One region of the Franzmannia qiaohouensis genome, then DNA from elsewhere that is predicted to be linked to it. Evidence: predicted binding sites of a transcription regulator. Region 1 holds the regulator's gene; the other holds the start of a gene.
What was found. The regulator sigma-54, encoded in region 1, starts transcription at its own class of promoters, with help from an activator protein. The targets are predictions, from matches to a motif close to TGGCACNNNNNTTGCTNT.
Positions count from the first base shown of each region.

Region 2: a site for sigma-54 is predicted at 4,044-4,061, ahead of QC821_RS15785 (urease accessory protein UreD). Genes of this name have one in related genera too.

Region 1 covers NZ_JARWAM010000006.1:85,396-92,706, reverse strand. The annotation lists gene rapZ (RNase adapter RapZ) at 1-505, opposite strand, end outside; gene QC821_RS09510 (PTS sugar transporter subunit IIA) at 585-1,073, opposite strand; gene hpf (ribosome hibernation-promoting factor, HPF/YfiA family) at 1,081-1,389, opposite strand; gene QC821_RS09500 (RNA polymerase factor sigma-54) at 1,501-2,913, opposite strand; gene lptB (LPS export ABC transporter ATP-binding protein) at 3,076-3,801, opposite strand; gene lptA (lipopolysaccharide transport periplasmic protein LptA) at 3,838-4,347, opposite strand; gene lptC (LPS export ABC transporter periplasmic protein LptC) at 4,344-4,934, opposite strand; gene QC821_RS09480 (KdsC family phosphatase) at 4,938-5,495, opposite strand; gene QC821_RS09475 (KpsF/GutQ family sugar-phosphate isomerase) at 5,507-6,487, opposite strand; gene QC821_RS09470 (calcium/sodium antiporter) at 6,558-7,311, opposite strand, start outside.
Region 2 covers NZ_JARWAM010000011.1:154,457-161,767, reverse strand. The annotation lists gene ureC (urease subunit alpha) at 203-1,906, opposite strand; partial or broken gene QC821_RS15795 (urease subunit beta) at 2,044-2,346, opposite strand; gene QC821_RS15790 (urease subunit gamma) at 2,501-2,803, opposite strand; gene QC821_RS15785 (urease accessory protein UreD) at 3,111-4,004, opposite strand; gene urtE (urea ABC transporter ATP-binding subunit UrtE) at 4,271-4,969, opposite strand; gene urtD (urea ABC transporter ATP-binding protein UrtD) at 4,969-5,802, opposite strand; gene urtC (urea ABC transporter permease subunit UrtC) at 5,799-6,926, opposite strand; gene urtB (urea ABC transporter permease subunit UrtB) at 6,932-7,311, opposite strand, start outside.

The sequences.
Region 1 (7,311 bases):
AGGTCAGGGTCAGCTGCTTGCCGACATGCTGGGCGACCTGCTCGGTAATGCGTCCGCGCAGGTCGTGGACCGACAGCCGGGTGGTGTCGATGGTCAGGTCGGCCAGGTCGCGGATCTCGGCCAGTGCGCTCTCTTCGGAGTCGATCGCCTCGGCCAGGGTGCGGTCGCTGTCGCGGGTCAGCGGGTGGCGACGGCGAGTGGCCGAGTAGCGTTCGAGGAGGATCTTGGCATCGGCGGTGAGGTACACGACCTGGCAGTCGACGCCGCGCTGGCGCACCTCGTCGAGCAGGCTCGGGAAGCGCTCGAGGGCATCCGGCAGGTTGCGTGCGTCGATGCTGACGGCGATCGAGGAGCGCCGCGGCTCGCCGGCATGCAGTTCGTCGACCAGCGAACCGAGCAGCATCGCCGGGAGGTTGTCGATGGCGTAGAAGCCCAGGTCTTCGAGGGCCTGCAAGGCAATCGATTTACCCGAGCCGGATCGGCCGCTGATGATCACGAGCTGCATGCTGCTCTCCTGCGCGAACCTGCGCTAAAACGTGCCGCCGACATGAGTCGCGGGGCTTCCAGGCGGCCCTGGCAAAGGCTCAGGGAGCGGGAGTATCGGGATGCTGGGCCTGACGGTCGATGGCATCCATCAGGGTATCATGAAGTTCACGCTGACTCTCGCAGTGGCGCAGTTTGGCGCGGGTCTCGGCGTCGTTCATCACGCCGGCGACTTCGGCGAGCAGTGCCAGGTGGGTGTCGTCGGCCTGTTCGGGAACCAGCAGCACGAACACCAGATCTACCGGGTCACCGTCGATGGCATCGAAGTCGACCGCTTCGCTGAGCTTGAGAAAGCCGGCCAGCGGCGTCTTGCAGTGGGGACTGCGGGCATGGGGGATGGCGACCCCGTTGCCGATGCCGGTACTGCCCAGCCGTTCGCGTCCGATCAACCGGCTGAAGACTTCCTGGCTGTCGAGGCTCGGGGTGTTCTGGGCAATGAAGGTGCTGAAGAATTCCAGCACCCGTTTCTTGCTCCCCCCGGGGACGCCGAACAGGGCGCGCTCGGGGGGCAGGATGGTTTGCAGAGTCATGGAGAAATCAGCGGACACCGGCGCCTTGGGCGCGGGCCTGAGCTTTTTCCTTGTGTTTGACCAGTTGGCGGTCGAGCTTGTCGGCCAGGGCGTCGATGGCGGCGTACATGTCCACGTCCTGGGCATCGGCGTGAATATCGGCCCCTGCGGCGTGCAGGGTGCAGGCGGCGTGCTGGCGCTCCTTTTCGATGGAAAGCGTGACCTGCACGGTGGTGATGTTGTCGTAGTGTCGTTCGAGGCGGGCAAGTTTCTCGTCGACGTAATCACGCAGCGATTCGGTCAGTTCAACATGGTGTCCGGTGATGTTGACTTGCATGGCACGCTCCTTTCCTGCGGGTGTCGCTTCGATTGTAACCCTTTTTGTGGCGCTGCATAGCCCCTGTGCCGGTGGATTTGATCAGCACCGATGTTGCAGGTTTTTTTACTGTCAGGACAGACGCTTGCGCTCGCTTGAGGGCGGGATGCCCATGGCTTCGCGATACTTCGCCACGGTACGCCGGGCGACCTTGATGCCGCTATCGGCGAGCAGGTCGACCAGCTTGCTGTCGGACAGCGGCTTGCGCGCCGGCTCCTCACCGATCAGCTTCTTGAGGCGCGCGCGGATCGCGGTGCTGGAGTGGGCGTCGCCCTCGCCGGCGCCGCCGACGTGGCTGGAGAAGAAGTACTTGAGCTCGAACACCCCGCGCGGGGTGTGGATGAATTTCTGGGTGGTGACACGCGAAATGGTCGACTCGTGCATCTCCACTGCCTGGGCGATGTCGGCCAGGATCAGCGGCTTCATGGCTTCTTCGCCCTGCTCGAGGAAGTCGAACTGGCGCGCCATGATCTCGCGACCGACCCGCAGCAGGGTGTCGTTGCGGCTCGACAGGCTCTTGATCAGCCAGCGTGCCTCCTGCAGGTGCTGCTTCATGAAGGCGTTGTCGTCGCTCTTGTCGGCGCGCTTGATCAGTGCTGCGTAGTCGGGCTGGATACGCATCCGTGGCAGCGCCTCGGGATTCAGCTCGATGCGCCACCCGGCCTGAGTATGGCGGGCGATCAGGTCGGGGATGACGTAGTCATTGCCGCTGTCGCTGAAGGCCTGGCCGGGGCGCGGGTCGAGGGTGCGGACCAGGGCAATGACGTGGTCGAGCTGGTCGTCATCGAGGCGCAGGCGACGCTTGAGCAGCTTGCGATCGTCGCCGGCCAGGGCTTCCAGGAACTGGCGTACCAGGCGCTTGGCCTGTGGCAGCAGCGGGGTGTCATCGGGCAGCACGCCGAGCTGCAGCATCAGGCATTCGCGCAGGTCGCGGGCACATACCCCGGTAGGCTCGAACTGCTGCAGGCGCAGCAGCACCTGCTCGACCTCGCTGACCTTGAGGCCGGCAAGCCCCTGGTCGCGCAGCCCGCCGCTGAGTTCGTCGAGGCTCGCCGCCAGGTAGCCGTTGTCATCGACGGCATCGATCAGGCTCTCGGCGATGATCCGCTCACGGTCGACCAGGTCGGTCATCGCCAGCTGCCAGGCCAGGTGGTCATGGAGGCTTTCACCGCTGGCGTTGCGCTCGAAGTCCGGCGCTTCGCCGCTGCCGCTGGGGGCCATGTCCTGGTAGGTGTCCGACCAGTCGCTGTCGACCGACAGCTCGTCGGGGATCTCGCTCGACCAGTCGTCCTCCTTGGCCTCGGCGACCTCCTGCTCGCCGAAAGCGTCGTCGAGCTCGAGCATGGGGTTGGACTCCAGCGCCTGCTGGATTTCCTGGCGAAGATCGAGGGTCGACAGCTGCAGCAGGGCGATCGCCTGCTGCAGCTGGGGGGTCATCGTCAGGTGGGTACCGACGCGCAGTTGCAACGAGGGTTTCATGGCCATGGGGGAGACGGCTTCGCTGACAAGTGAGCGATTACGTTAGCCCGCGTCGCGACCCCATGCAAGCACTATGGTATGAAATCTCTGCAATAAGCATGCCATGCGCAATTCGTGTGCCAGTTGTCAATAGCCCAGCGTGTTTTCATGGGCTTGAGGACGGTATTCTTAGAGCCGGAAGTCCTCGCCGAGGTAGACGTCGCGGACTCGCTGGTTATCGAGCACCTCGGTGGCGCTGCCCTCGGCGATGATCTGGCCGTCGCCGACGATATAGGCGCGGTCGCAGATATCCAGGGTCTCGCGGACGTTGTGATCGGTGATCAGTACGCCTATGCCGCGCGCCTTGAGCTGGCGGATGATGCCCTTGATCTCGCCCACTGAGATCGGGTCGACCCCGGCGAAGGGTTCGTCGAGCAGGATGAAGGTCGGCTCGGTAGCCAGCGCGCGGGCGATCTCGACCCGGCGTCGCTCACCGCCGGACAGGCTCATGCCCAGATTGTCGCGGATATGGGTGACATGAAACTCGCCGAGCAGCTGTTCGAGGCGCGCCTGGCGCCCGGCGCGGTCGAGGTCCTTGCGGGTCTCGAGGATTGCCATGATGTTGTCGGCCACCGACAGCTTGCGAAACACCGAGGCTTCCTGGGGCAGGTAGCCGAGCCCGGCCTGGGCGCGCTCGTGCATGGCCGCCCGGGACAGGTCGCGGTCGTCGATATGGACCTCGCCGGCGTCGGCCTTGACCAGCCCGACGATCATGTAGAACGAGGTGGTCTTGCCGGCCCCGTTGGGGCCGAGCAGGCCGACGATGCTGCCCTGGTCGATGGTCAGGCTGATGTCGTGCACCACCCGGCGGCGCTTGTAGCTCTTGGCCAGGTGTTTGGCGCGAAGGGTCGTCATGCGCTTGCCTTAAGTAGGGGAGCGAAGTGGCTCGAGTCAGTTCTGTTCGGGGTTGAGGGTCATGCGTACGCGCTGGCGCTCGCTGCCTTCGACCTCGGAGCGTGCCTGGACCACGCGGCGGTCGAGGAAGTACTCGACGTAGCCGCCGTCGAAGGTGTCGCGGGCCTGGTGCAGCTCGGCCTGGTCGATCAGCTCCACGCGGCGCGCGGCGACGTGGTAGATGATGGTGCGGCCCCAGCCGCGCATCAACTCTTCGTCGGGCTGTGGGCGCTGCTCGACGTAGGCGCGTTCGCCGGTGGCGGTGATGCGCGAGACCTCGCCGGCATCGTTGCGACGGATCTCGACGCGGTCGCCGGTGACCTGCAGCGAGCCCTGGCGGATATCCACATCGCCGGTGTAGACCGCGGTGCCGGCGCGGTCGTCGAGGTCGAGCTGGTCGGCGGTGACGTCGATGGGCTGGCTGGCGTCCTGGGTCTGGGCCAGGGCAGCGGCGCTTCCCAGCAACAGCCAGGCGGCCACTGCCAGGGTCAGGGATGATCGCCTCATGATGCGGGTTCCTCGGAGCCTTCGGGTGGGTGGTGGCCGCGTACGTTATCGGTCAGGCGCATGCGGTCTTCGTCGATCCAGGCGTCGAAACGTTCGCCGCGGGTCCACTGCGGCGGCTGATATAGGGTAGCAGTGGTCTCGCTGAAGGCGTGGCCAATATCGAGGTCGACGTGTAGCACGTTGGTCTCCAGCCGCCAGCCCTCGTCGGGGGCCTCCAGGCGGGCGTTGCCGGCCAGCGTCAGCCGCTCATTGCCAGGGCCGAGGGTGCCGACGTCACCGAAGCCGAACCAGGTGCGGCCCTCGCTGTCGAGCAGCCGGCTGACTGGCGTCTGGGTGCGGGTAATGTCGTCGTGGGGGGTGTGCACCAGGCGTGGCGTCACGAGCCGCTGGTGGGGCCGGCCTTGGGCGTCGAAGCGGGTCATGGTGGCGTCTTCGAGGTAGTAGTCGGGCTCGCCGGCGGCGTCGCGCGGCACCGGGCCGGGGCCGAAGCTGTCGCGCTGCTCGAACAGTGCCAGCACCCCGCCAAGCATCAGCAGGAGCAGCAGCAGCCAGAGCTTGTAGGAGGGGCGCGGCAGGCGGATGGCCATGGCTCAGCGCTTCCCGTGCAGGTAGGTGTCGACAACCGCGCCCCAGTGGCCCTGGGCCTGAAGCAGCGCATCGCAGATCTCACGCACGGCACCGTGGCCGCCGGGGCGCTGGGTAACCCAGTCGGCGTGGGCGCGAATGTAATCCGGCGCGTTGGGTACGCTGATGCCGAGCCCGGCACGCTTGATCGCCGCCAGGTCGGGCAGGTCGTCGCCGCCGTAGGCGACCTGTTCGAGTCCCAGGCCAAGCCGCTGGCACAGCTCGCGCAGCGCGGCGAGTTTGTCCTCGCGGCCCTGCAGCACATGGTCGATGCCCAGCGCCGCGGCACGCTGGCTGACCATCGGCGAGTCGCGTCCGGTGATCAAGGCAACCTCCAGGCCGGCCTGGCGAAGCAGCTTGACGCCGTGGCCGTCCTGGGTATGAAACGCCTTGATCTCTATGCCGTCGGCCTGGAAATAGAGGCGGCCGTCGGTGAACACGCCGTCGACGTCCAGCGCCAACAGGCGCACATGGCGGGCCTGGTCGATCAGTGCCGGGGGTAAGGCGGGGGTGTCGGGGCTCATTAAAAAACCTCCTAGATGACGCCGCTGGTGAGCAGGTCGTGCATGTGCAGGGCGCCCACCGGGCGGCCCTGGTCGTCGACCACCGCCAGGGCGGTGATGCGGTTGTCCTCCATCACGCGCACCGCTTCGGCGGCCAGTATCTCGGCGCCGATGCGCTTGCCGGGGCGGGTCATGACGTCGTCGACCTTGAGCGGTCGCAGGTCGGCATACTGATCGAGCGTACGCCGCAGGTCACCGTCGGTATAGACCCCGGCCAGCAGGCCCTGTTCATCGACCACGCAGGTGAAGCCGAGGCCTTGACGGGTAATCTCGAGCAGCGCATCACGCAGTGGGCTGCCGAGCGGCACCTGGGGCAGGCGGCTGCCCTGGTGCATCAGGTCGCCGACCTTGAGCAGCAGGCGTCGGCCGAGGCTGCCGCCGGGGTGCGACAGGGCGAACTCCTCGGCGGTGAAGCCGCGTGCCTCGAGCAGCGCCACCGCCAGCGCATCGCCCAGCGCCAGTGCAGCGGTGGTCGAGGAAGTGGGCGCCAGATCGAGGGGGCAGGCCTCGCGGGCCACGGCGGCATTGAGGTGTGCTTCGGCGTGGCGCGCCAGCGTCGAGCCGGGGCGGCCGGTCATGCTGATCAACGGCGTGCCCATGCGCTTGAGCAGCGGCAGCAGGGCGGTGACCTCGCTGGTCTCGCCGGAGTTCGAGAGTGCCAGGACCACGTCGCCGCGGGTGATCATGCCCAGGTCGCCGTGGCTGGCTTCGCCGGGGTGAACGAAGAAGGCCGGCGTGCCGGTGCTGGCCAGGGTGGCGGCAATCTTGCCGGCGATATGCCCCGATTTGCCCATGCCGGTGACCACCACGCGGCCGTTGCAGTCGAGCATCAGCTGGCAGGCGCGATCGAAATCGGCGTCGAGCTGAGCGCCGAGCGCGGCGATGGCCTGCTGTTCGAGGTCGAGGGTGCGCCAGGCGCTGGCACGAAACATGGAGTCAGGGGTATCGGTCATGGCGATGATTGTTGCCGGTTGTGGCGCGTGGCTCAAGTGTGGCGCTTCGCGCGAGATCAGTATTCAGTGCTTACAGACTCAGCGCCAGCCAGCCGAGATAGCCACCATACAGCACTGCCAGAACGCCGCCGGGCAGGCGTCCGATGGCGCCATGGCGCTGCCACAGCAGCAGTGCACCGAGCAGCAGGGTCAGGGCCAGCATGGTCGGGAAGTCGCGGCTGGCGGCGGCGGGGTCGATGGGGCCGGGGGCCAGCATGCCGGGAATCGGCAGTACCGCCAGCATGTTGAACAGGTTGGAGCCGATCACGTTGCCGATGGCGATGTCGTGATGGCGCTTGAGCGCGCTCGAAACGCAGGCGGCCAGCTCCGGCAGGCTGGTGCCGATGGCAACGATGCTTAGGCCGATGACCAGTTCGCTGATGCCGAAGCCGCGAGCCAGTTCGCTGGCGCCCCACACCAGCAGGCGCGAGCTGGCTACCAGCAGCAGCAGGGTCAGCGCCAGCCAGGCCAGCGCCTTGGGGAGCGTCATGTCCGGCACCTGGCCGGGTGCCTCTTCGTCGGGGGTGTCGGCACGAAACAGCCACCAGAGGCTGAAACCCAGCAGAGCGAGTAGAAACAGTGCATCGAAGCGCCCCAGGATGCCGTTGGCCAGCGCATAGCCGGCCAGCCCGGTGGCGCCCAGCAGCAGCGGCAGCTCGCGGCGCACGATCGAGAAGCGCACCGGGATCGGCGCCACCAGTGCAGTGATGCCGAGCACCAGGCCGATATTGGCGATATTGGAGCCCAGGGCATTGCCCGTGGCGAGATTGGGCACGCCGTCCAGG
Region 2 (7,311 bases), on a different contig from region 1:
CCTCTCTCAACACCACGTGACCGAAACCCTGACACCCCGGACCGGCTCTCGCGGTCGGAAAGACGGCACCTCCCTGTGCCGGCTTTCCTCGATCTTCATCCATGAAGATCGACCGCGTCGCCTCGCCCGGGATGTCAGCGGCCACGCGAGGTTTCGCGATGACAAGCTGGCTTACTATGCCGCTGTCAGTGACAGCCATGATTCAGAATAAATGATAGCGCTGCGCCAGCGGCAGCTCGGTGGCCGGCTCGCAGGTCAACAGCTCGCCGTCGCAGCGCACCTCGTAGGTCTGGGGGTCGACCGTCAGCTCGGGGCAGGCGTCGTTGAGCTTCATGTCGCCCTTGCGCACGCCGCGCACGTTCTTGCACGCAGCAAGCGCGCTGTTGAGCCCCAGCCGCGCCTTGATGCCGCCGTCGATGGCCGCCTGGCTGACGAAGCTGAGCCGGGTCTGGCTGGCGGCACGGCCGAAGGCGCCGAACATGTAGCGATAGTGCACCGGCTGCGGCGTGGGAATCGAGGCGTTGGGATCGCCCATGGGCGCCGCGGCGATCATGCCACCCTTGATCAGCAGCGCCGGCTTGGTACCGAAGAAGGCCGGCTTCCACAGCACCAGATCGGCGAGCTTGCCAACCTCCACCGAGCCCACTTCATGACTGATGCCGTGGGTGATCGCCGGGTTGATGGTGTACTTGGCGATATAGCGCTTGGCGCGGAAGTTGTCGGCGCCCAGCGTCTCGTCCTCGGGCAGCAGGCCGCGCTGCACCTTCATCTTGTGGGCGGTCTGCCAGGTACGGCACACCACCTCGCCGACCCGGCCCATGGCCTGCGAGTCGGAGGCGATCATCGAGATCACGCCCAGGTCGTGGAGGATGTCCTCGGCGGCAATGGTCTCGCGGCGGATGCGCGAATCGGCGAAGGCCACGTCCTCGGGAATATTGGGATCGAGGTGGTGGCACACCATCAGCATGTCGAGATGCTCGTCGATGGTGTTGACCGTATAGGGCCGGGTCGGATTGGTCGACGACGGCAGCACGTAGGCCTTGGAGCAGGCAGTGAGGATATCCGGCGCGTGGCCGCCGCCGGCACCCTCAGTGTGGTAGGTGTGGATGCCGCGCTCCTTGAAGGCGGCCAGGGTGTCCTCGACGAAGCCCGACTCGTTGAGGGTGTCGGTGTGGATCGCCACCTGCACGTCGTACTTTTCCGCCACGCTCAGGCAGTTGTCGATAGACGCCGGCGTGGTGCCCCAGTCCTCGTGCAGCTTGAGGCCCATGGCGCCGGCCTCGAGCTGTGCCTCCAGCGCCTCCGGCAGGCTGGCATTGCCCTTGCCCAGCCAGCCGATGTTCATCGGCATGTCGTCGACCGACTGCAGCATCTTGCCGATATGCCAGGCACCCGGGGTACAGGTGGTGGCATTGGAGCCGGTGGCCGGCCCGGTGCCGCCGCCGAGCATGGTGGTGATGCCGCTCATCAGCGCTTCTTCGATCTGCTGGGGGCAGATGAAGTGGATATGCGCATCGATGCCGCCGGCGGTCAGGATCTTGCCCTCACCGGCGATGATTTCGGTGCCTGGGCCGATGACGATCGCCACATCGGGCTGGGTATCGGGGTTGCCGGCCTTGCCGATGGCCGCAATGCGCCCCTCCTTGAGGCCGACATCGGCCTTGACGATGCCCCACCAGTCGAGGATCAGGGCGTTGGTGATCACGGTGTCCATCACCGCATCGTCGACACGCTGGCTCTGGCCCATGCCGTCGCGGATCACCTTGCCGCCGCCGAACTTGACCTCGTCGCCGTAGTGGGTGGCGTCCTTTTCCACCTCGATCCACAGCTCGGTGTCGCCCAGGCGCACCCGGTCGCCCACGGTGGGGCCGTACATGTCGGCGTAGGCCTGTCTCGAGATCTTCATGACTGGCCTCCTTGGTCTGGTTTCTGCGCCTTCCGCGCGGCTTCGGGCGCGGTAGCTGGTTTATGCGCCTTTCGCGCGGCTTCGGGCGCGGTAGCTGGTTTCTGCGCCTTTCGCGCGGCTTCGGGCGCGGTAGAGAGCAGCGCGCCCATGACATCGCCGCGGAAGCCATAGATATGCCGCGTGCCGGCGTAGGGAATCAGCGTTACCTCGCGGGTCTGGCCGGGCTCGAAGCGGATCGCCGTGCCGGCGGCAACGTCGAGGCGATAGCCCCGTGCACGGTCGCGGTCGAAGGTCAGCGCCGGGTTGGCCTCGGCGAAGTGATAGTGGGAGCCGATCTGGATCGGCCGGTCGCCGGTATTGGCGACCTCGACGGTGATACGTTCGCGCCCTTCGCAGAGCGCGATCTCACCATCCTGCAATTGGTACTCACCGGGAATCATGGTCTTTCCCTCATCACTGTATTAACCGCTGGCAGCTAAAACTGAGCGAACGAAGGCCAGGCAAGGCGGCGAGCGACAAAAAGGCGGAGTTCACTTTAGTAAATGAGCATTTTTTGTCGTGAAGCCAACACAGCATGGCCGAGTGCAGCCAGTTTTAAACGATTGGGGTGTGGACGGTCACAAGCTTGGTGCCGTCGGGGAAGGTGGCTTCCACCTGCACCTCGTCGACCATCTCGGCCACGCCCTCCATGACGTCGTCACGGCCGAGGATCTCGCGGCCGAAGCTCATCAGCTCGGCCACGCTGCGCCCGTCGCGAGCGCCCTCCATGATCTCGAAGCTGATCAGCGCCACGGCCTCCGGGTAGTTGAGCTTGAGACCACGGGCCTTCCTGCGTTCGGCAAGCTGTGCGGCAGAGAACAGCAGCAGCTTGTCCTTGTCTCTCGGCGTCAGTTCCATAGCGCGTCCCTCATATCATTGATGTTTGCTGGCAGCGCTTCGCGCTGCCGAGGTAGCCAACCCCATCGCGACTGAAGTCACTCCCACATTTGCCTTGGCGCCACTCTCCTGTGGGAGCGAATTCATTCGCGATTGCAGCGCGCAGCGCCGCCGGCCAACCCAACCTCATCGTGACTGAAGTCACTCCCACATTTGCCTTGGCGCCACTCTCCTGTGGGAGCGAATTCATTCGCGATTGCAGCGCGCAGCGCCGCCCGGCCGTGGCAAGACAACCCCCATCGGGATGATGTCCCTTGGGCCTGCGTCATCATGTCAGCCAGATGCGTGGCGTATGCGCCTGGCGCTGCAGCAGCACCGGCCTGAGCAGCTCCCAGGCCTGCTGGCAGATCGCCCAGGCCTCGTTACGCTCATGACCGAGGTAGCGCAGCAGCAGCACGCCGTGACGCAACGTGACTGCCCAGCGGGTATTGTCCGGCAGTGCCTCGCGCAGCACTTCTATGGCCGCTGCGGCGTCGCTGTCGTTCAGCCCTACCGCCCACAGCGTTGCCTGCACGCTGGCACCGCCCTGCCCCCAGCGGCCGCGAAAGCGCCGGTGCAGCGGATCCAGGGGCTGGCGCTCCAGCCACAGCGGCTTGCCGTCCCGGGTCAGGCGGAAGCGCTGATCGATGCGGCCGGAGACATAGGGCAGGTCGCTCGCCGGACGGCCCAGCGCCAGCACCTCCCAGCCCAGGCAGCGCGCATTGCCGTGCAGGGCTATGTCGGTCAGTTGTGCGCCGCGAGAACCATCGAAGGCGATGGTCTCCTGGGGCAGCCACTCAAGGCTGGCGCCGTCATCGACGCTAAGCCGGGTCTGCTGGCACCATGCCACCCCTTGGCTATCGGCCTTGTAGAGTTTGTTGGCGGCCGGTGTGGTCAACAGTGCATGACTGCCGCCCGCCAGGCGTGCCGAGATATTCAGCGCATCGCCGCTGACCAGGCCGCCGGGAGGGTGCAGCAGATAGACGTGGCAGGCTCCCTCGCGACCTTCCGGATAGAAGGGTCGCTGTACGCGTAGCGGGCCTTGATGGCGCGCCTGCACCATACGGGTGACCCCGTCGCGGCGCTCGAACCCCAGCGCCAGCGAGGCCGCCCAGTGACGCTCGGCATCGAAGCGATGCCCCGAGTCGGGAGCCGTTGGCAGGGCGTGCGGGATAGCCGTCATCTAGCGGGTTCCATCAAATGGGTGAGCGATACGCAGTATGCTGCAAGCAACGTACCATTTTGGTGAAAAGCCACTTTCGCCCAGGGAAAACAACCCACTAGAGTGTATACAAGAGCGTTACCGCGTCCCTGATGCACCACAGGAGCGCCGCACCGAAAGATTCTTGCACCTAGTTAGTGCGCCATGCGGCGTCACGCACCACCAAGGGGCAAAAAGCCCGCCGCGGCGTGACCGCGGCGGGCGTCCTTGGCTGGGCGCTGCCGAACCTAGACCGTCAGATGCTGCTTGATCAGCGCGTCGGAGAGTTCGGCGATGGGCCCCTTGGCCACGTGGCGGCCGCGATCCATGATCACGAAGCGGTCGGCGTACTTGCGGGCGAAGGGCAGCTTCTGCTCCACCAGCAGCACGGTCAGACCGTCCTCATCGATCAGGGTGCGGATCACCTCGCCGATCTGGGCGACGATATTGGGCTGAATGCCCTCCCCCGGCTCATCGAGGATCAACATCCTTGGCTCGATGACCAGCGCCCGGCCGATGGCCAGCTGCTGCTGCTGGCCGCCGGAGAGATCGCCGCCGCGGCGGTGACGCATCTCCTTGAGCACCGGGAACAGCTCATAGATGCGTTCGGGAATGCTGCGCTTGCCGTCGCTGCGCGCGGCGAGGCCGGTGCGCAGGTTCTCCTCCACGGTCAGCAGCGGAAAGATCTGCCGCCCCTGTGGCACGTAGCCGATGCCCAGCCGCGAGCGCTCCTCGATCCGCTTGCGGGTCAGCTCAATGTCATCGGCGAAGCGCAAGCTGCCGTCGGCCACCCGCTCCTCGCCCATCACGCACTTGAGCAGGGTGGTCTTGCCCACCCCGTTGCGGCCCATCACGCAGGTGCACTCACCGGCCGGCACCTCGAGGCTCAGGTCCCACAGGGTATGGCTCTCGCCGTAGTACTGATTGAGCTTGTCGACCTTGAGCATCAGGCGGCCTCCTCGCTTTCACCGAGGTAGACCTCGATCACCCGCGGGTCATTCTGCACCTGGTCCATGCTGCCCTCGGCCAGCACGCTGCCCTGGTGCAACACCGTGACCTTGCGCGCAATCGAGCGCACGAAGCCCATGTCGTGCTCCACCACCACCACCGACTGCTTGCCGGCCAGGCCGGTGAGCAGTTCGGCGGTGCGCTCCATCTCCTGCTCGGTCATGCCCGCCACCGGTTCGTCGACCAGCAGCAGCCGCGGCCGCTGCATCAGCAGCATGCCGATCTCCAGCCACTGCTTCTGGCCGTGGGAGAGAACGCCCGCCGGCCGGCGGCGCTGCTCGGCGAGGCCGGTCATCTCCAGCACCTCATCGATACGCTCCCGGGCCGGGCCCTCCAGCCGCGCAAACAGCGTCGGCAGCACCCGCTTGTCGGCGGTCATGGCCAGCTCCAGGTTCTCGAATACCGACAGCGCCTCGAACACCGTGGGCTTCTGGAACTTGCGGCCAATACCCAGCGCAGCGATATCTGGCTCGTTCATGGTGAGCAGATTATGGCGTGCGCCGAACCACACCTTGCCCTGGTCGGGCCGGGTCTTGCCGGTAATGATATCCATCATGGTGGTCTTGCCGGCGCCGTTGGGGCCGATGATGCAGCGCAGCTCGCCGTCGTCGACGGTCAGGTTGAGATCGTTGATGGCCTTGAAGCCATCGAAGCTGACCGTGACGTCCTCCATGTAGAGGATTGGCCCGTGGCGCACGTCCACCGGCGATTCGGCGGGCGCCATGAAGTCGAATACGCGATCGCGCTGGGACAGCGACTTGATCAGGCTCATGAGGTCACCTCCTGGCCGGGGGTAGCATCGCTATGGTCGCGACGCCGTTTGAGTCGGTAGGCGAACAGTCCGGCCACGCCCTTGGGCAGGAACACCGTGACCAGCACGAACATCGCGCCGAGGGCGAACAGCCAGGCGTCGGGCATGACGCCGGTGAATACCGTCTTGGCGTAGTTGACCAGGATGGCGCCGATCACCGCGCCGTACAGCGTGGCACGGCCGCCCAGCGCGACCCACAGCACGATCTCGATGGAGAAGATCGGCGAGAACTCGCTGGGGTTGATGATGCCCACCTGGGGCACGTAGAGCGCGCCGGCAAGCCCGGCAAGCATTGCCGAGACCACGAACACGAACAGCTGGAAGCGCTCGACCCGGTAGCCGAGGAAGCGGGTGCGCGCCTCGGCGTCGCGAGTTGCCACGCAGACCCGGCCCAGCTTGCTGCCGACGATGGCGCGACACAGCAGGTAGCCGGCACCCAGCGCCACCCCGGTGGCCAGGAACAGGCCCAGGCGGGTCTCGTTGCTGCGCAGGTTGAAGCCAAGGATGTCGCGGAAGTCGGTGAGGCCGTCGCTGCCGCCGAAGCCCATCTCGTTGCGATAGAAGGCCAGCATCAGGGCGAAGGTCAGCGCCTGGGTGATGATCGACAGATAGACCCCGGTGACCCGCGAACGGAACGCCAGGAAGCCAAACACCAGCGCCAGCGCACCGGGTGCCAGCAGCACCATCAGGAAGGCGAACCAGGCCATGTCGAAGCCTAGCCAGTACCAGGGCAGCGACTCCCAGCTCAGGAACACCATGAAATCGGGCAGTACCGGGTCACCGTAGGTGCCTCGGTCGCCGATCTGGCGCATCAGATACATGCCCATGGCATAGCCGCCGATGGCGAAGAAGGCGCCGTGGCCGAGGCTGAGAATCCCCAGGTAGCCCCACACCAGGTCAACCGCCACGGCCAGCAGCGCATAGCTGAGGTACTTGCCGAACAGGTTGACGGTGTAGGCGTTGACGTGGAGCGGATGCCCCGCCGGCACCACCACGTGCAGCAGCGTGACCAGGGTCATCGCCGCCAGCAGTACGCCGATGAATAGCTGGGTCGAACGCTCATTGAACGGTTGCATTAACCACATCGCGATCAGCCCTCCGCCGCGCGGCCCTTTTGCGGAAAGAGTCCGCGGGGGCGTTTCTGAATGAACAGGATGATGAACACCAGCATTATGATCTTGGCCAGTACGGCGCCCGCCCAGGGCTCCAGCACCTGGTTGATCACCCCCAGCGACAGGCCAGCGACCAGGGTGCCCCAGAGGTTACCCACGCCACCGAACACCACCACCATGAAGGAGTCGATGATGTAGTTCTGGCCCAGGTTGGGGCCGACGTTGGTGAGCTGCGACAGCGCCACCCCGGCGAGGCCGGCAACGCCCGACCCCAGGCCGAAGGTGAGAATGTCGACGCGGGTCGCGCGAATGCCCATGGAACGCGCCATGGCACGGTTCTGGGTCACCGCGCGCACCT